3 regions of the Neobacillus sp. KR4-4 genome follow, and region 1 is predicted to be linked to each of the others. Evidence: riboswitches for the same ligand, from Rfam matches in the RefSeq annotation. Region 1 holds a riboswitch; each other region holds the start of a gene.

Region 1 (6,673 bases):
CGCATGATTGCGATGGATGAATTCATTTGCACTATACAGGTGGGAATCAAGAACTTTCGCTTCACGGTCAATGACATACTTGCTTGGATACATGATTGCAGAAGAGCCTCCGCATGCTACAAAAAATACGTTTGTAATCTCTCTTTTTTCCACCTCTGTTAAAGCTTGTTGCACTTGATTTTTAACGTCAACTACTAATTCAGTCGTCATTTTTGTTGCCTCCCTGATAAAATATTTTAGTGAATGAACACCAATAAACTCTTTAAACAACATACAACTTTATATAACGTTATATGTTGTTATATATAAATTACTATATTTTCAGACTCTCGTCAATGGAATTTTCAGAAAAATGAAACGACATTTTCCGACAAAAAAACCCATCCACAATGTGAATAGGCTTCAAATTCTCTATTAGTTATTTTTGCTTATAATAAGTAATCGCTAGTGCAAATGCCAAGACGGTTCCTTTTACAATGTCCATCGCATAATACGGGACCGACATCATGACGAGTCCATTTTGCAGGATTCCAATCAGGACTGCTCCAACAAATGTTCCAAACGCATTGGCCTTTCCAGCTCCCAGGACAGAAAAGCCGATATATGCGGCAGCCACTGAGTCCATTAAGTAAGGAGCACCAGAGTTAATTTCTGATGTCAACACCCTTGAGGCCAGTACAATCCCGCCAATAGCCGCAAACAAAGCCGAAAGTAAATACGCAGCCACTTTATATTTATTGACTGGAATCCCTGATAATCTGGCCGCTTCCTTATTTCCACCAATCACATACATATAGCGGCCATGCTTTGTATAATTCAAAAAGATATGCACAAGAATCACAGTAACAGCCATAATAATGATAATCCATGGAACTTCGCCGATTTTTGTAAAAAATGGACTGATTAGACCTGCCGCCATCGAACCATCAGGCATAACCATATTTTGTGAAACAGTTGCTCCTTTTGTATAGGTCAGTGCCGTCCCTTGGATGATGAACATAGTTGCCAGCGTCATCAGCATGTCTGGAACTCTTAACTTCACAATCATAAATGAGTTTAATGCACCTACAACTAGGGATGCCGCAATTGCAGATATGATTGCTACCAGTGTGTTTTGCGAAAACCAAACAAACATCGAAATAACAATCGCATTTGATAAGGAGGCGACCGATCCTACTGATAAATCAAAACCATCGACTGACAAAGAAATTGTAATCCCGATGGCGATGATCGTTACAATCGAGATGGAACGCAGGATATTGATTATATTGCTGCCTTGAATAAAGGTAGGATTGGCAGCCGAAAAGATAATAATAAGTGCAAGAATCGTAATAATCGTTCCATACTTATATAAAAATTGAAATATCTCAAATACTTTTTTGGCAGGGGCTTCCTGCTTCTTTGCTGCGATATTTGCTTCCATTCTATCTGCCCCCTGTTGAATAAAATAATAATTCTTCTTCGTTAGTTAGACTTGTTTCAACTTCCTTAACAGACCTGCCATCATATAAAACATAGACTCTATCGGTAATCCCAATAATCTCTGAAAGTTCGGATGAAGCATAAATAATCGCTTTGCCTCGATGGGCCAACTCATTAATTAACTCAAAGATATCCTTCTTTGCTCCCACATCGACACCTTTAGTGGGTTCATCAAAAATATATACATCCGCCTCCGCTACAAGCCATTTTCCAATCGCTACTTTCTGCTGGTTTCCTCCAGAAAGGTTCTGCACTTTTGTTTCTTCTGATGGTGTTTTAATCCCGAGACGGCGGACCAAGTGCTTAGCGGTCTCTTTTTCCTTTTTTCGATTTAAAAAGCTAAACACCTTTGTGAAATCCCCTAAATTGGCTGCCGTTAAATTGGTTTCAACAGATTCCAATACAAGTATTCCTTCTTTTCTCCGTTCTTCCGGAACTAGAGCAATTCCCTTCTTGACTGCATCATAAGGGCTTTTTAATTTTACTGTGTGCCCATTAAGTATAATCGCTCCTGCCGTTAGCTTCTCGGAACCAAATAACGCTTTGCATAATTCTGTTTTTCCAGCACCAACCAGGCCCGCAATGCCAATGATTTCTCCCGCTTTTACATGAATATGCAAATCCTTTATTTTTCCTTGATCAGATATGCCTTTTACTTCTAGGATCGTGTTTCCAATCCGATTGTTCTTAACGGGGAACTGTTCCTCCAATTTTTGTCCCAACATATACTCCACCACTTTATCAGAGGTGGTATCTACAATCTTCTTTTTTGCAACCAATTCACCGTTCCTCATGACGGTCACTTCATCACAGATTTCAAAAATCTCTGGCAAGCGATGGGAAATAAAGATCACACCAACATCTTTTTCCTTTAAATCTCGAACAATCCTAAATAATTCGGTCGTTTCGGTATGACTCAAGGGTGCAGTCGGTTCATCTAGGATAAGAAACTTACATTGATTTGAAACAGCCCTTGCGATTAATATCATTTGTTTTTCCGCTAGTGATAACTCACTGACAAGAGTCTTCGTTGAAAGGGAAATATTCATACTCGCTAATATTTCCGCTGCTTTTTGATGAAGGTTCTTCCATTTCATCCATTGCTTTTTCCCCATGTTGTGGACGGTATCGAGCAGTAAAATATTTTCAGCAACTGTTAAATAAGGAATGAGTGCAGTATCTACCTCTTGATAAACGATTTGTATTCCCGCGTCCTGTGCATTTTTCGGAGAGCGAATCTTTAGATCTCGCCCATCTAATTGGACTTCACCAGTATAGTGGTCATATGCACCGGAGAGAACCTTCATTAATGTTGATTTCCCTGCGCCATTTGCCCCAATCAAGGCTTGGATTTCTCCAGTTTTCATTGAAAAATCAACTTGATTCAGTGCCTTCACTCCCGGGAATTCTATCGAGATATTCTTCATCTCCAATGTTGCGCTCATTAAATTCCACCTCCGTAAGCAAACACTCTCTTCATCTATTGAAAAAGAGAGTGTGTCTAGTTGTTAACCGAGAATTATTTATAATGGTTCTTTAAAGTCTTAATCCAATCCTCTTCAAATGCAGTCGATTGCCCCCAGCCTGGGATAATTTTTGCAAGGTTTACCATGTTTACAGGATCTTTAGACTTTTGAAGGGTATCTTGTGAAACTAGTGATGCTTCTAAGTCAAAGGTCTGAGGTGTTTCTTCACCTGCAAGTTTCTTCGCAAGGATTCTCATATCCACAGCACCAATTAGTTTAGGATCGACCGCTGCTGTACTGGTCCATGCACTGCCTTTTCTTTGTATTTCTTGAAGATCCGCATTGGAAACATCAATTCCAAAGATTTTTACCTCTTCACGGCCAGCTTCTTTCAGCGCACGCGCTGCACCAATTGCGAAAGCATCCCACGTAGCAAAAATGGCATCCAGTTTTCCTTTAGGATATTTATTTAACATCGCTGCAACCGCATTCTGCGTTTGAACACTAGTATCTGCAGCTGCTACACCAAAGCGTTCCACTTCTTTAATTCCAGGGTTTTTTGAAAGCACATCTTGATAAACCTTGTTACGTCTAACCATTGCAGGAAAACCGTCAACCCATAGGTAAGCAATATTCGCTTTGCCATTTGTATTCTTAACGAGTTGGTCGAGGGCTAATGTTGCTAACGCTTCATCATCCTGGGAAGTAAGTGTCACTCCGTCGACATTCGCTATATTTGGATTAGAGTCAAATGTAACAACACTTTTTCCTTTTTCAGCTATCTTTTTTACATCATTAACAGTCGCCTCATCATCACCATGAGAAATAATAAATCCATCATAATCTTGGTTTAACGCTTGATTAATGGCATCATGGAACTTAGCTGTATCACCATTTGCTGTAAACACGTCTACTTTAAAGCCTAGTGCTTCTCCCTCTTCTTTTGCACCGGCTAAGAATTGAGCAGTATGATCGTCTCCGCCAATTTTACGAATAACCTTAATTTTCAGTTGGTCCCCATTCGTGAATTTTTCTGGTACACCTTCAAGTGTAACTTTTTTGCCGCTAGCTTGTTTGGTTTCTTCCCCTGATGCACAGCCAGTAAGTAAAAGTGTGGCTGCCAATGCTGATACAAGCGTACTTTTAAAGATATTTCTTTTCATGTTAAAAACTCCCCCTGTTTGATTCTTATCAATATTCCATTACTCCTATTGGAAAAGTTGGTTTTTATTAAAATAAAGGCTGTGTTAACTTGTCTGTTGATTTCCGTTCCAGGCACGAAGGTCAACATAGTGCTAAAAATCAACATTAACCTTTAACACAGCCAAAATAAAAAACCTCTCCAGAAAAGAGAGGTTTCATCACAAGTTAAGGGACTACTCCTCTCTTATCTTTCAAAACAAAAAATTGTTTTGCAGGATTTAGCACCAATTCCAATTGGAACGGTTGCTGGGCGTCATCGGGCCAGTCCCTCTGCCACTCTTGATAAGAGAACGTAATATTCTGTTAAGTAATAAATTAGATTTTAGTCCCCTATTGACAAGTTGTCAATAGTGTTTTGAATATTTCTAATAAAGTTATTTTTCACTATCTGGCAAGGTCACTGAATATTAGCTATGACTTTTCGCAACTTTATTGATAGGATAACCCTTTAAAATTATCAGAAATTTCGGTATGATGATATTTAGAAAACCGAAATACATTTCAGAAAGAAGTGTTATTTTTAATGACTCACCAGAAACGTGCAAAACGTAATTTAATCATCATGTGGTTTGCGAACTTCTTTGTCGCTGGAAGTATGACGATGGTTATGCCGTTTATCTCGTTGTACATTGAGACATTTGGAGACTTCTCGGAAAAATATGTCCAACATTGGTCAGGAATCACATTTGGAATTACGTTTGTTTCAGCCTTCGCCTTCTCGCCGATTTGGGGTCAAATTGGCGATCGTTATGGACGAAAAAAAATCCTTATAATATCCGGTTTAGGGATGGGATTATCCATTTTTCTCATGGGGTATGTCCATTCTGTTTGGCAGCTATTGCTCCTCCGTTTTTGCATGGGGTTCTTTTCGGGATTTATTCCGATGTCGCAGGCATTTATTTCAACGCAAACACCACAGGATATCGCTGGGCGCGTGCTTGGAACCTTACAAACAGGCAGTATTACAGGATCCCTATTAGGACCTATGCTGGGTGGAATCCTTGCAGATTCACTTGGCTTTTCTACCACCTTTAAATGGACGTCCATTTCTATTTTCATTTCTGCCCTGCTTGTCATCACCACAAAGGAATTTATGATTGAAGCCAAAAAAGGAACAAAAGCCCATTATTCAAGCAGAGAAGTGGTTAGTCATATTGTCCGCAATCCAGTTTTATTAACCGTGCTGCTCATCTCTTCCCTTGTCCAGGTCGCGCATTTCAGCATCCAGCCAATTTTATCATTATTCGTTAGCGACCTGCACGGACCGGCAAATGTTGCCTTTTATTCAGGAATTGCCTTTTCTGCTGCCGGACTTGGCAATTTATTAATGTCACGAAATTGGGGAAAGATTGCCGATAAGTATGGTTATATTAAAATCTTAATCATTCTTCTTTTCCTAGCAGGGATCGTCTACCTGCCAGGTGCAGCGGTCACTAATTTTTGGCAGCTGGTTATCATCCGCATTGCTCTTGGAGTCACAATTGGTGGAATCATTCCTGTCAGAGTTGCCTACATTCGCCAAGAGGCACCGCTTACCATGCAAGGGGAAGTTCTCGGCTACAATACGAGTTTAAGGTTTCTAGGAAATATTATCGGACCTATGCTGGGGGGATTTATCTCCGGATACTTTGGATTCTCGGCCGTTTTTATCTGCACTAGTGCATTATTAATCCTAAGTGGAATCATCTTGTTTGTCTCCATGCATCGTCATCCGAACCTAGTTAAACACACCATTTAAAACTATAGCTAAAAAGGCCCGTATAAGGGGCCTTTTTTGTTACAACATGCGCTCATAAACTTTTAAATTAGCATAGATTGCTTCTAATACAGGAACAACAATTCCTTTGTTACGAGCAATTTCTAGTAAATGTCCTTGCAAATGATCGGCCTCAACCAAGAGGTTTTTTTCCATGTCTCTCTGCATGGAAGATTTCATTTGATAGCCCAAATTGTCAATCTGTTTCAATTGAATGGTTTCAATTTCATCAGCAATTGGCGCATTTATTCTTTTCATGATAGACACTAACTCTTTTAGCAGCTGGGAAATGACAGTACGTCCATTTTCATTATCCCGAATAGGACCAATTGGCGCTCTCATTAATGTCGTAATTCCCGACATCGTCGAGATAAATAAATATTTATGCCATAGCTCTTGATTAATATTAACGCTTAACCTAATGTCTGCTTTCGTTCCAGAAAAGCAATCTTCTATTTTTAATATTCGCTCGGATCTTTCTCCAGATCGTTCACCATACAATAACCTATGTGCTTGACTTGACTGAATAACACGTCCATCACGGTCCAATGTGGATTCAATAAAACACAAACCACCAATGATTTTCTCTTCACCAAACTCTTCTGCTAATTTATTAAAATGAACAATTCCATTTAACAATGGCAGTATGAGTGTTTCACTGCCAACGTATTGACGGAAACTATCTATCGCTCCCTCCAATTGATAGGCTTTTGTTGAAAGCAGGATGACATCAAAGGGTCCGGCTACTTCACCTGTTGTAATTGTT
Region 2 (6,673 bases), on a different contig from region 1:
TTCTCTGAAGCAGGGGTTTTTGTATGGTGAGTTATCAAAAAAAGGAGGAAGCAAGATGAGTGAAAATCAAAAGAAATATCGTTTTGAAACATTAAGTGTCCATGGCGGCTTAACTCCAGATCCGGTAACAGGGGCCCGCGCTGTTCCGATTTACCAAAACAATGCATATCAATTTAAGAATACTGAGCATGCTGCAAACTTATTTAGCTTAGCAGAATCTGGATACATATACACACGAATACACAACCCAACGACCACTGTATTTGAAGAAAGAGTCGCTTTATTAGAAGGCGGTGTTGGTGCCTTAGCAGTGGCGAGCGGAATGGCCGCCATTACTCTTGCCATTTTAAATATTGCTGAGGCTGGCGATGAAATTGTTTCGGCTTCCAATCTCTATGGAGGCACCTATAATTTATTTGCAGTGACCCTTCCGAAATATGGAATTAACGTGAAATTTGTAGATCCAGAAAATCCAGAAAACTTCCGCCAAGCGATCACTGCCAAAACAAAAGCAGTCTTTGCGGAAACAATTGGTAATCCAAGCCTGCGCATCCTCGATATTGAAAAAGTGGCTGAAATTGCCCATGAAGCAGGTGTACCACTAATCGTTGACAATACTTTTGCCACTCCATACCTTTGCCGCCCAATTGAACATGGAGCAGATATTGTCATTCATTCCGCTACTAAGTGGTTATTAGGGAACGGAACGACAACGGGCGGAATTATTGTTGATGGCGGTAAATTCGATTGGAATTCTCCAAGATTCCCAGGCTTTACAACACCAGATGCAAGCTACCATGATTTGGTTTATGCAGAAGCCTTAGGCGCGGTGGCTTATATTATCAAAGCACGTGTCCAATTGCTTCGTGATCTAGGGCCGGCATTAAGTCCGCAAAATTCCTTCCAGTTTGTCCTTGGACTTGAAACTCTGCATGTCCGGATGAAGGAGCATGTCGCAAATACTAAAGAAGTCGTCGATTACTTAACTAACCATCCTGCCGTAGAATGGGTTTCCTATCCTGGTCATCCATCCCATCCTGATTATGAACTAGCTAAAAAGTATCTACCAAAAGGTGCCGGTTCGATGGTGGTATTCGGAATTAAAGGCGGAAAAGAAGCAGGGGCTAAATTAATTGATTCCATCACACTTTGGGCACATGTGGCCAATGTTGGTGATGCAAAAAGTTTAATTATTCATCCGGCCAGCACCACTCACCAGCAATTAGATGCCCAAGGCCTGATCGCTGCAGGTGTAACAGAGGATTTAATTCGCCTATCCATCGGGATCGAGAATGTAGAAGATCTGATTGAAGACCTAGAGTCGGCTATTGTTTCGGCAACTGGTTTAACTTCATTAAACATTAATGCCTAAACTTATTTTATTGAATAAGAAACTATTTCATTGACACCCCTTTTTATCCGTGATACGATACTTTTGTAATATAGTTACTTAAACAAATTCACGTTTGAATTAAATATAGGAATTGATACTCTTATCAAGAGAGGTGGAGGGATGTGCCCGATGAAGCCCGGCAACCGTCAATATTTATTATTGAAATGGTGCCAATTCACACAAAGCGTTTGCTTTGGAAGATGGGAGAAAGGATTATTATTTATGATGCCTTTCTGCCTGCGCAGAAAGGCTTTTTATTTTGATAACATAGAATCTTTTCGTAAAAAAAGTCAAACCCTATATTAGATTAAACGGTATATTACAAAAAAAATCTTTCAGAATTTTAAGGTAAATTGGATAAAAAGCAGGTGATACAATGATTTCTATAAAAAGTGTTCAGAAAATTTTTCCCTCCAAGCAGGGTCAGCTTAGAGCCGTTGATGATGTAAACCTAGAAATTCAAGATGGTGAAATTTTCGGGGTAATTGGATACAGTGGTGCTGGTAAAAGTACATTGATTAGAATGTTAAATGGTTTGGAACTGCCGACCAGTGGGACCGTAACCGTTGCTGGCCGCGTGGTTTCAAAAATCAAAGGGGCTGAACTTCGAAAAGCCCGGCAAGAGATCAGTATGATTTTTCAGCATTTTAACTTATTGTGGTCAAGAACCGTTAGTGAAAATATTGCTTTTCCCTTAGAAATTGCAGGCATCAAAGGTCCTGAGCGCCAAAAAAGAGTAAGTGAACTAATTAAATTAGTCGGCCTGGAAGGTAGAGAGAATGCTTATCCATCCCAGTTAAGCGGCGGACAAAAGCAACGTGTTGGGATTGCAAGGGCGCTTGCCAACAATCCGAAAGTACTTCTTTGTGATGAAGCTACTTCTGCCCTCGACCCACAAACGACCGATTCTATTTTGGAATTGTTAGTTGATATAAATAAAAGGCTCGGTCTGACTATTGTTCTTATTACCCATGAAATGCATGTAATCCGCAAGATTTGTCACCGGGTTGCCGTCATGGAAAGTGGAAGGGTCGTCGAACTTGGACAAGTATTAGATGTATTCAAAAATCCACAGCAGTCGATTACGAAACGATTTGTCCAGCAGGTAACCGAACCAGAAGAAACGAAAGAAACTGCTGAACATTTAATTGAACGTTATCGTTCCGGTCAAATTGTTCAACTAACTTTTATTGGGGAGTCTGTTGAACAGCCGATCATTACAAATGTCATTCGCCATAATAACGTGACCGTTAATATCTTGCAAGGGAAGATTTCACAAACCCAAAGCGGGTCCTATGGAACCTTATTCATTCATATTGATGGGGACGAAGCAGAAGTCAATAAGGCAGTCGACTATATTCGTTCACAGCAAGTAGGAGTGGAGGTGGTTACAAGTGAATAGTAAACCGTATTTCGAAGATTTTGATTGGCCGGCAATGTGGGAAGCAACGAGACAAACTCTTTATATGACAGGGATTTCCGTTGTGGCTACATTTATTCTTGGTATCCTGCTTGGATTGTTGTTATTTCTTACTTCAAAAGGAAGTCTCTGGAGTAATAAACCCATTAATGTGGTCATTAGCGGCGTGGTAAATATATTCCGGTCCATTCCTTTTATTATTTTAATTGTCTTATTAATCCCGTTTACAACGATACTTTTCCGAACCATGATTGGTGAAAATGCCGCATTGCCAGCATTGATTATTGGTGCCGCACCATTTTATGCTAGGATGGTGGAAATTGGCCTCAGGGAAATTGATAAAGGCGTGATTGAAGCAGCAAAGTCAATGGGTGCAACAACAAGTACGATCATTTGGAAGGTTCTTTTACCAGAATCGATGCCAGCGCTGGTCTCTGGAATAACCGTAACCGCGATTGCTCTTGTTGGTTATACAGCAATGGCAGGAGTCATTGGAGCAGGTGGTTTAGGAAATCTTGCCTATCTTCAAGGCTTTCAACGAAATCAAAACGATGTAACTTTAGTCGCAACCATCATTATTTTAATTATTGTGTTTATCATTCAGTTTATCGGTGATTTTATCACTTCAAAATTAGATAAAAGATAAAGGAGAGGTCAAAATGAAAAAAATATTAAGTTTATTGTTAGCATTGTCTATCGTATTTGTTGTCGCAGCTTGCGGCAAGTCAGAGGAAAAATCAGAAGGAACTACTGGTGGCAAAGAAGCAGAAACTACAAAATTAGTGGTTGGAGCATCTAACGTTCCCCATGCAGAAATCCTTGAAAAAGCAAAACCGCTTTTAAAAGAAAAAGGCATTGACTTAGAAATCAAAACATTCCAAGATTATGTATTACCAAACAAAGCATTGGCATCAAAAGAACTTGATGCAAACTATTTCCAGCACATTCCTTACTTAAATTCTCAAAATAAAGAAAATGGTTATGGCTTTGTTAATGCTGGCGGTATCCATATTGAGCCAATCGGTGTTTATTCAAAGAAATATAAAAAGTTAAGTGATCTTCCAAAAGGTGCACATTTAATCATGAGCAACTCTGTAGCTGACCATGGCCGTCTTCTTTCTTTACTTGAAAAAGAGGGAGTTATCAAATTAAAAGAAGGCATTGATAAAACGAAAGCAGAATTAAAAGATGTTGTTGAAAATCCTAAAAACCTAAAGTTTGATACCAACTATGAAGCAGCATTACTTCCAAAAATCTATAATAATGGCGAAGGTGACGCGGTCCTAATCAATTCTAACTATGCGATTGATGCAGGCTTAAACCCAGTTGAAGATTCCATCGCCATTGAAGACAAAGAATCACCTTATGTAAACGTGATTGCTGTCCGCAGCGGTGACGAAAATAAAGACAGCATCAAAACATTAGTGGAAGTTCTACATTCAAAAGAAATTCAAGACTTCATTCTTGAAAAATACAAAGGTGCCGTTGTACCGGTTTCTGAGTAACTTATAAATAGGAAGAAAGTCAGTGTGTTAAACACTGGCTTTTTCTATGCCGATGCCTAAAACGGTATACATTTAAACAGTTTCATTGGGTAAAAATAGGAAGACCATTAGACCCGAATTCCATTGGCAAAAAGTAATAAAATGAGGTATGATTTTACTCGAGTGCATTTTCCTTATTTAGGATTAATCAGAATTTTCATTAAAAATACCCTTTCATTCTCATTTGATACTAGCTTAATGAAAATAGGTGCTATGTTTTTACTGTTTAAGAGTTGCTAATACATTTCATTTGTTATAAGATTGGAATGAGAATAAAATGAGAATAGGGTTATCAAACGACCCGATTACATGATACAACACTTTCTCTTTGGAGGTATAGATATGGCTGGATCAACGTTAACGATCAAAGATTTACATGTAGCAATTGATGGGAAAGAAATATTAAAAGGTGTAAACCTTGAAATAAAGGGTGGAGAAATCCACGCAATCATGGGACCAAATGGAACAGGTAAATCCACTTTATCTTCTGCCATTATGGGCCATCCAAAATATGAAGTAACAAGCGGATCTATCACTCTAGATGGACAAAATGTTCTTGAAATGGAAGTAGATGAGCGTGCACGGGCTGGGCTATTCCTAGCAATGCAATATCCAAGTGAAATTAACGGCGTAACAAATGCCGATTTTTTACGTTCAGCACTAAATAGCCGTCTTGGTGAAGGAAATGAAATTTCATTAATGAAGTTTATCCGTAAAATGGATAAGCAAATGGAATTCCTTGAAATGGACCTTGATATGGCACAACGTTATTTAAACGAAGGCTTCTCCGGCGGTGAGAAAAAACGTAACGAAATCTTGCAATTAATGATGTTAGAACCAAAAATTGCAATCCTAGATGAAATTGACTCCGGACTAGATATCGATGCCCTAAAGGTAGTATCAAAAGGAATCAATGAAATGCGCGGCGAGGATTTCGGCTGCTTAGTGATTACACACTATCAACGTCTTTTAAACTATATCACTCCAGACCATGTGCATGTAATGATGCAGGGCCGTGTTGTAAAATCCGGCGGACCTGAACTAGCACAACGCTTAGAAGCTGAAGGATATGACTGGATCAAACAAGAACTTGGAATTGAAGATGAAACAGTTGGGCAAGAAGCGTAAGAGAGGGTTAGGAGGATTACAATGACAACAGAAATCAAATTATCATTTGATCAGGAAAATGTCCGCTCTTTTTCAAAAGAAACGAGCGAGCCGGCTTGGTTCGAGGAGCTCCGTCTTAAAGCATTAGCTGATTTTGAGCAGCTTCCAATGCCAAGACCTGATAAAACAAAGATTGATAAATGGAACTTCACCCAGTTCACTCAACATACAGTATCAAGTGCTCCCATCACTTCTCTTGCTGAATTACCAGAAGAGGTAAAAGCATTAATTGATATGGAAGCCGAAAATAAAAATTTATATATTCAACGAAATCAAACTCCAGCTTTTTTATCTTTATCTGAAGAGCTAAAAAGCCAAGGTGTTATTTTTACAGATATCTTTACCGCTGCGAAGGAACATGGTGACGTCCTGAAAAAGTATTATCTTACTCAGGCCATCAATGCCGATGAACATCGCTTAACTGCCCTGAATGCGGCACTGGTTAACGGAGGAGTTTTCTTATACATTCCGAAAAATGTAGAAGTTTCTGAACCGATTCAGGCCGTGTTTGTGCAGGATGATGCCGAGGCGAATTTGTTTAACCATGTAATCGTTGTGGCTGAGGATAATAGTGCGGTGACATATGTTGAAAACTACATTTCCACCGTGGAAACTTCTAATGCATTAGTTAATATTTTGACGGAAGTCATTGCGAATGTTAACGCAAGCGTACGTTACGGTGCTGTTGATACCTTGGCTAAAGGTATTACGACATATGTAAATCGCCGCGGCGTTGTTGGCAGAGATTCTAAAATTGAATGGGCCCTTGGTTTAATGAATGAAGGAAATACCATTTCAGAAAATACAACGAACCTTCTTGGCGACGGTTCGTCAGGCGATACAAAAACGGTTGTTGTCGGACGTGGTGACCAAACACAGAACTTTACCACAAAGGTTGTACACTTCGGAAAACATACCGTCGGAAATATCTTGAATCATGGTGTTGCTAAGGATAGTGCTACATCGATTTTTAATGGAATTGGTAAAATTGAGCATGGTGCATCTAAATCAGATGCAGAGCAAACTTCCCGTGTTCTGATGCTAAGTGAAAAAGCACGCGGCGACGCTAACCCGATTCTTTTAATTGATGAAGATGATGTCGTAGCTGGCCACGCAGCATCTGTAGGTCGTGTGGATCCTGTTCAACTT
Region 3 (6,673 bases), on a different contig from region 1:
CCGAAGTTCGGACAGGATTGTCTTATCGGTTTACTTTATTAAATAAATCAGAAGCGGTAGAAGTAAGAAAGCCCATATCGAATTGATATGGGCTTTGAAAAATAGGGCGCTTTTCGCTTACGCGAGAGGTCCGCCTTTTTGTTCAATTTCTTCTGAGACATTTGTGAATTTCTTGAAGTTTTCTCGGAACTGTGCTGCTAATTCTTCTGCCTTCTTCTCATAAGCAAACGGATCAGACCATGTTTTACTAGGTTGAAGAACTTCATCTGGTACTCCCGCAATATGAAGAGGAATATTTAAGCCGAAAATTTTATCCTTGGTTGTTTCTACATGATTTAGTTCCCCTTCAAGTGCCGCCTGGATCATAGCACGGGTATAGGAAAGTTTCATCCGATTCCCCACCCCATATTCACCGCCGGTCCAGCCTGTATTCACAAGAAATACATTCGCATTGTGCTCAAGAATCTTTTCACCTAACATTTCGGCGTATCGAGTTGCAGGCAGCGGCAGGAATGGTGCACCAAAGCAGGTAGAGAAGGTAGCTTGTGGTGAGGTAATTCCACGCTCTGTTCCAGCTAGTTTTGAAGTATAACCACTTAAAAAATGATACATTGCTTGTTCCTTAGTGAGTTTTGAAATAGGAGGCAATACACCAAAAGCGTCAGCCGTCAAGAAAATGATAGTGTTTGGATGTCCAGCAATACTTGGTTGAACAATATTATCAATCGCATGAATTGGATAAGCAGCACGTGTATTTTCTGTTAATGTGCCATCATCATAATCAGGGATTCTGGATTCTTGATTCAAGGTAACATTTTCTAATACCGTTCCAAAGCGGATCGCATCAAAAATTTGCGGCTCTTTCTCACGAGAAAGATTAATACATTTTGCATAGCAGCCTCCCTCGATATTGAAGACACCGTTAGATGACCAGCCGTGCTCATCATCACCAATTAATCGACGATTTGGATCCGCGGATAAAGTGGTTTTTCCAGTACCAGATAAGCCGAAAAATAATGCAACATCGCCTTCAAGACCAACATTGGCAGAACAATGCATGGAAAAAATATTATTTTCCGGAAGCAGATAGTTCATGACTGAGAAAATAGATTTCTTCATTTCGCCTGCATATTCTGTTCCACCGATTAGAACAATTCTTTTCTCAAATGATACAATAATAAAGGCCTCCGAATTTGTACCATCAATTGCCGGATTTGCCTTGAAATTAGGGACAGAAATAACAGTGAAACCAGCATCATGTTCAAGGAGCTCTTCTTCTGTCGGGCGAATAAATAACTGGTGTACAAATAAATTTTGCCATGCTAATTCATTGATAACCCTGATAGGTAAACGCGATTTTTTATCTGCACCAGCAAAGCCTTTAAAAACAAAGATTTCATCTTTCTGTTGTAAATAATTAATGACCTTTTGATAAAGCTTTGTGAAAACCTGCTCTGATATTGGTTGATTGGTCGTGCCCCATTCAATTTTATTTTTCGTTGAATCTTCTACAACAATGAATTTATCTTGTGGAGATCGGCCAGTATATTTACCAGTAGCGACACTAATTGCCCCAGTTGAAGTTAGTCCCCCTTCATGACGGGTTAAGACTTTTTCAACTAACTGTGGAACAGATAATTGTACATGAACATGACTTTCATTCAACAATTGATTTAATTCATTAGGAGTATCAACAGAATTCATTTAATGAGACCTTCCTTTGTCTAGGTTTTATGTTGTTAATAATACAAAAAGTATAACACATTAGTTGAATTAATGTATCCTATTAATCTGAATTTATATATTTTAAAACTTTAAATGAAGATATAAAAAATTTTTATAAAAGGTTCATGACTTACACCGTATTTTTCCCATTTTATGAGGAAGATATTTCTAAAAAATACATTGACATTGTTACCCAGTATGATATTATTCTAAGTTGAACGGATACTCTCTTATCCTGAGCTGGTGGAGGGACAGGCCCAATGAAACCCAGCAACCTGCAGTATGAAAAGATGAACCACATTAAAAGGTCCTTTTCAAATGCGAAGGTGCTAATCTGACGCAAGGCTAATGCCTTGAACGATAAGAGCGAAAGGCCCGAAAACAACCTTTCCTCTATGGTAAGGTTTTTTGTTTTTTTATAAGTCCTTTTATGAAATGAGTCTCTAATAAAAATCCTTTGTTTATTACATACTAAGGGAATGAGTACCGTATCAAATTCTCGAGGTTTAAGAAGTATACCTGTAACCTTCGAAAAAAATCCTCGTGATCTCATAATAAAGGAGGAATTCAGATGTCAAGAAACGCGCGTTTGTTCACTTCTGAATCAGTTACTGAGGGTCATCCAGATAAAATCTGTGACCAAATTTCTGATTCCATTTTAGATGCTATTTTAGCAAAGGATGCTAATGCTCGTGTTGCGGCTGAAACTTCAGTAACAACTGGATTAGTGTTAGTTGCAGGGGAAATCACAACATCTACATATGTGGATATTCCAAAAATCGTTCGTGAAACGATTAAAGGGATAGGATATGATCGTGCGAAATATGGATTTGACTCCGAGACATGTGCCGTTTTAACATCTATTGATGAACAGTCTCCAGACATTGCAATGGGTGTTGACCAAGCATTGGAGGCTCGTGAAGGCCAAATGTCTGATGAGCAAATTGAAGCAATTGGAGCAGGGGATCAAGGGTTAATGTTTGGTTTTGCATGTAATGAAACGAAAGAGCTTATGCCGCTTCCCATCTCACTTGCACACAAGCTTGCTCGTAAATTAACAGAAGTGCGGAAAGACAATGTTCTTGAATACCTTCGACCAGACGGAAAAACCCAGGTAACGGTGGAATATGATGAGAATGATAAGCCGGTACGGATTGATACCATTGTTATTTCTACTCAACATAACCCAGAAGTAACGTTAGAGCAGATACAACGTAACTTAAAAGAATATGTCATCAACCCTGTTGTACCGAAAGAACTTATCGATGAGAAGACAAAGTATTTTATTAATCCAACTGGCCGTTTCGTCATTGGCGGACCACAAGGGGATGCAGGCTTAACCGGCCGTAAAATTATAGTTGATACGTATGGCGGATATGCTCGTCATGGCGGCGGTGCTTTCTCAGGTAAGGATCCGACAAAAGTGGACCGTTCCGCTGCATATGCCGCACGTTATGTTGCTAAAAACATCGTCGCTGCTGGTCTTGCTGAAAAATGTGAAGTTCAACTGGCCTATGCGATTGGTGTAGCACGACCGGTTTCCATCGCTGTGGATACGTTTGGTACTGGTAAAGTAAACGAAGATATTCTAGTGAACCTAGTGAGTGAAAACTTTGACCTACGTCCTGCTGGAATCATCAACATGCTGGACCTACGTCGTCCAATCTACAAACAAACAGCAGCCTATGGTCACTTTGGCCGGACAGATGTTGACCTGCCTTGGGAGCGTACGGATAAAGTAGAGGCATTACGAGCGCAAGCAAATATTTAAATAGAAGGCTGTGTTATAGGTTAATATTGATTGGAGTGGAAGGCACGAAGACTCCTGCGGGAGTACGAGGCAGGGGAGACCCCGCAGGAGCAAAGCGACGAGGAGGCTCCACGGCTCGCCCGCGGAAAGCGAAGTGCCTGGAACGGAAATCAACAGACAAGTTTAACACAGCAAAATATAAAGAGGGGGGTTACATATGACATGTAACTCCCGTTTTTATTTGTACGTCTAATTACCTGTACATTTAATCGGTATTTGCCTAAAATGAAATGTTTATACAGGTCAAAAGAAGTGAAAAATGGGGATAGTAAATTTACCTATTGTTCACAGTGCATTTTTTCAAAAAAAAGTGGTAGTATTAGAGAGTATGTTTTTTGGATTAAATCCTTTATTTAGGGATATTTAGAAGAGGTGAGGTACATAATGTGTGGCTTTATAGGTTGTGTACACGATACAACACAAAACTATAGTGAAGTACAAAAACAACAATTTAAAAATATGAACGATATTATCACTCATCGTGGTCCAGATGATGATGGTTTTTATTATGATGATCATATTCAATTTGGATTCCGACGTTTAAGTATCATTGATATTGAGAGCGGTCATCAACCGTTAACCTATGAAAATGAACGCTACTGGATTATCTTTAACGGTGAAGTTTATAACTATGTTGAGCTGCGTGAAGAACTATTAGCTGAGGGTTTAACGTTTGCAACAAGTTCTGATACGGAGGTTATTATTGCTCTTTACAGCCATTTAAAGGAAAAGGCCGTTGAAAAACTGCGTGGAATGTTCTCTTTCGTTATCTGGGATAAACAAGAGCAAAGTCTTTATGGGGCACGCGATCCTTTTGGAATTAAACCGTTCTTTTATTTTGAAGATGGTGACCGAACATTTTTTGCGTCTGAGAAAAAGAGTATTTTGTTGGGTCTTGAAAATGATGTGCTCAATTATGATTCTTTGCAGCATTATTTAACCTATCAATTTGTTCCTGAACCAAACACTTTATCTGATGGAATTAAGAAGTTAGAACCAGGTCATTATTTTACAAAAAAAATTGGCTCACCAATGGAAATTAAAAGATATTGGAAGGCACATTTTAAACCGGTTCAAAAAGCGGAGCCTGATTTTATAAAAGAAATTAAAGATGTCCTCTTTGATTCAGTCAAAATGCATATGCGCAGTGATGTTCCAGTAGGTTCATTCCTATCAGGCGGGATTGATTCTTCCATCATTGCGTCCATTGCCAAAGAATTTCACCCTGCCATTAAAACCTTCTCTGTTGGCTTTGAGCATAATGGTTTCAGTGAAATTGATGTCGCAAAAGAGACAGCTGAGAAACTTGGTGTTGAAAATATCAGTTATGTGATTTCCCCTCAGGAATACATGAATGAAATTCCAAAAATCATGTGGCATATGGATGACCCGCTTGCCGACCCTGCTTGCGTTCCGTTATATTTTGTTGCTCGTGAGGCAAGAAAGCACGTAACCGTTGTTCTGTCTGGTGAAGGGGCGGATGAATTATTTGGCGGCTACAATATTTATCGTGAACCGCAATCATTAGAGGTATTTAATAAAATCCCAAGAGCAGGAAAAGTGCTTTTAAAAGGGATTGCAGGCATGATGCCTGAAGGAATGAGAGGAAAAAGCTTTATTGAACGTGGTGTAACGCCAATGGAGGATCGTTATATCGGTAATGCAAAAATGTTTTTGGAAGAAGAGAAACGCGAACTATTAAATGTCTACCGTGAAGGATTAGATTATAAGGATATTACGAAGCCTCTTTACGCCGAATCGCGGGGCTACGATCCGGTTGATCGGATGCAGTATATTGATATTCATACTTGGATGCGCGGTGATATTTTATTGAAGGCAGATAGAGTAACCATGGCTCATTCATTAGAATTACGTGTGCCATTCCTCGATAAAGCGGTCTTCGAAGTGGCGTCAAAAATCCCAACTAGCCTGAAAACAGCTCATGGAACGACTAAATATATCTTGCGTAAAGCCGCTGAAGGCATCGTGCCTGCCCATGTGCTAGACCGTAAGAAACTAGGTTTCCCTGTTCCAATCCGTCACTGGTTGAAGGATGAAATGAACGAATGGGCCAAAAAAATCATCCGTGAAAGCAACACCGATCATTTGATCAATAAAACCTATGTGCTTCAATTGCTTGAAGATCATAGCCAAGGCAAAGCAGATAACAGCAGGAAAATCTGGACTGTGCTGATGTTTATGGTTTGGCATCAAGTGTATGTGGAGGATGTCTATTCATTTCAACGGGATTATTCTTTAGAAAAAGCATTGCAATCATCGAAAAATTAATAAATAAAAGCACCCAAGTTTGATATTATCCCTTCTGTGTAGACAGTATGTAAAAAACCCATACTGCTACATAGGAGGGATTTATTTTGGCTAAAAAAGGACAAAAATTCATAAACTATTCGTTTGAGTATAAACTTGCTGCTGTAAAAGAATATTTTGAAGGTGAAATGGGATATAAGGCTTTGGCTAAGGAACTTGGCTTACCTGACCACTCCTATATACGTCGTTGGGTAAATAAATATAAGGAATTGGGTGAAGCGGGTCTTGACGATCGTCGTGGAAAGTCTAATTCCCCTTTTAAAGGCAGACCTAGAACCAGGCCATTGTCTCTAGAAGAGGAAAATAGAATTTTAAAAATGGAGAATGAGTTTTTAAAAAAGTTACGAGCTTTTCAAAGGAGGTGAAAATGGAGGATATCGGCATACTGTTTACTATTGTTGAAGAGTTATCCAGCGATTATCCGGTGTCGCTTCTTTGTAAATTTGCTGGTGTTTCAAGAAGTGGGTATTACAAATGGTTAAAACGAAAGCATAATATAACTCTCAAAAAAGTAGAAGATGAGTATTTACAAGCATTGATAATGGAGTGTTACAACGAGGTTAATGGTATTTATGGATATTACCGTGTTAAATATTGGCTCTTCCGTAAATATGGAATTGCAGTAAACCACAAAAGAGTATACCGGTTAATGAAAAAATTAGGAATCAGGGCCAAAATTAGAAGAAAAAGAGGAAATTACAAAAAGGGGAAAGAGAACATTGTAGTTTCTAATATCCTAAATCGTGAATTTACCGCATCAGATATAAATCAAAAGTGGGTTACTGATATTACTTATCTGATGTTTAATCA

The links. A riboswitch is a leader RNA that binds a small molecule or an ion and turns the genes downstream of it on or off. The one in region 1 is predicted to bind S-adenosylmethionine.
Region 2: linked by a shared signal. The riboswitch ahead of ACE198_RS08265 (methionine ABC transporter ATP-binding protein) and the one ahead of ACE198_RS26470 (sugar ABC transporter substrate-binding protein) in region 1 are both predicted to bind S-adenosylmethionine.
Region 3: linked by a shared signal. The riboswitch ahead of metK (methionine adenosyltransferase) and the one ahead of ACE198_RS26470 (sugar ABC transporter substrate-binding protein) in region 1 are both predicted to bind S-adenosylmethionine.

What each region holds. Positions count from the first base shown of each region.
Region 1 is NZ_JBHHJU010000043.1:319-6,991, reverse strand. It holds gene ACE198_RS26485 (SIS domain-containing protein) at 1-210, opposite strand, end outside; gene ACE198_RS26480 (ABC transporter permease) at 419-1,423, opposite strand; gene ACE198_RS26475 (sugar ABC transporter ATP-binding protein) at 1,425-2,927, opposite strand; gene ACE198_RS26470 (sugar ABC transporter substrate-binding protein) at 3,002-4,111, opposite strand; SAM riboswitch class I at 4,333-4,440, opposite strand; gene ACE198_RS26465 (MFS transporter) at 4,675-5,889, shown strand; gene ACE198_RS26460 (ketopantoate reductase family protein) at 5,929-6,673, opposite strand, start outside.
Region 2 is NZ_JBHHJU010000006.1:28,178-34,850, reverse strand. It holds gene ACE198_RS08270 (O-acetylhomoserine aminocarboxypropyltransferase/cysteine synthase family protein) at 56-1,372, shown strand; SAM riboswitch class I at 1,491-1,600, shown strand; gene ACE198_RS08265 (methionine ABC transporter ATP-binding protein) at 1,770-2,795, shown strand; gene ACE198_RS08260 (methionine ABC transporter permease) at 2,830-3,459, shown strand; gene ACE198_RS08255 (MetQ/NlpA family ABC transporter substrate-binding protein) at 3,473-4,318, shown strand; gene sufC (Fe-S cluster assembly ATPase SufC) at 4,700-5,485, shown strand; gene sufD (Fe-S cluster assembly protein SufD) at 5,507-6,673, shown strand, end outside.
Region 3 is NZ_JBHHJU010000025.1:28,835-35,507, forward strand. It holds gene pckA (phosphoenolpyruvate carboxykinase (ATP)) at 118-1,704, opposite strand; SAM riboswitch class I at 1,953-2,092, shown strand; gene metK (methionine adenosyltransferase) at 2,297-3,496, shown strand; gene ACE198_RS21100 (hypothetical protein) at 3,523-3,696, shown strand; gene asnB (asparagine synthase (glutamine-hydrolyzing)) at 3,920-5,824, shown strand; gene ACE198_RS21110 (helix-turn-helix domain-containing protein) at 5,911-6,228, shown strand; gene ACE198_RS21115 (IS3 family transposase) at 6,231-6,673, shown strand, end outside.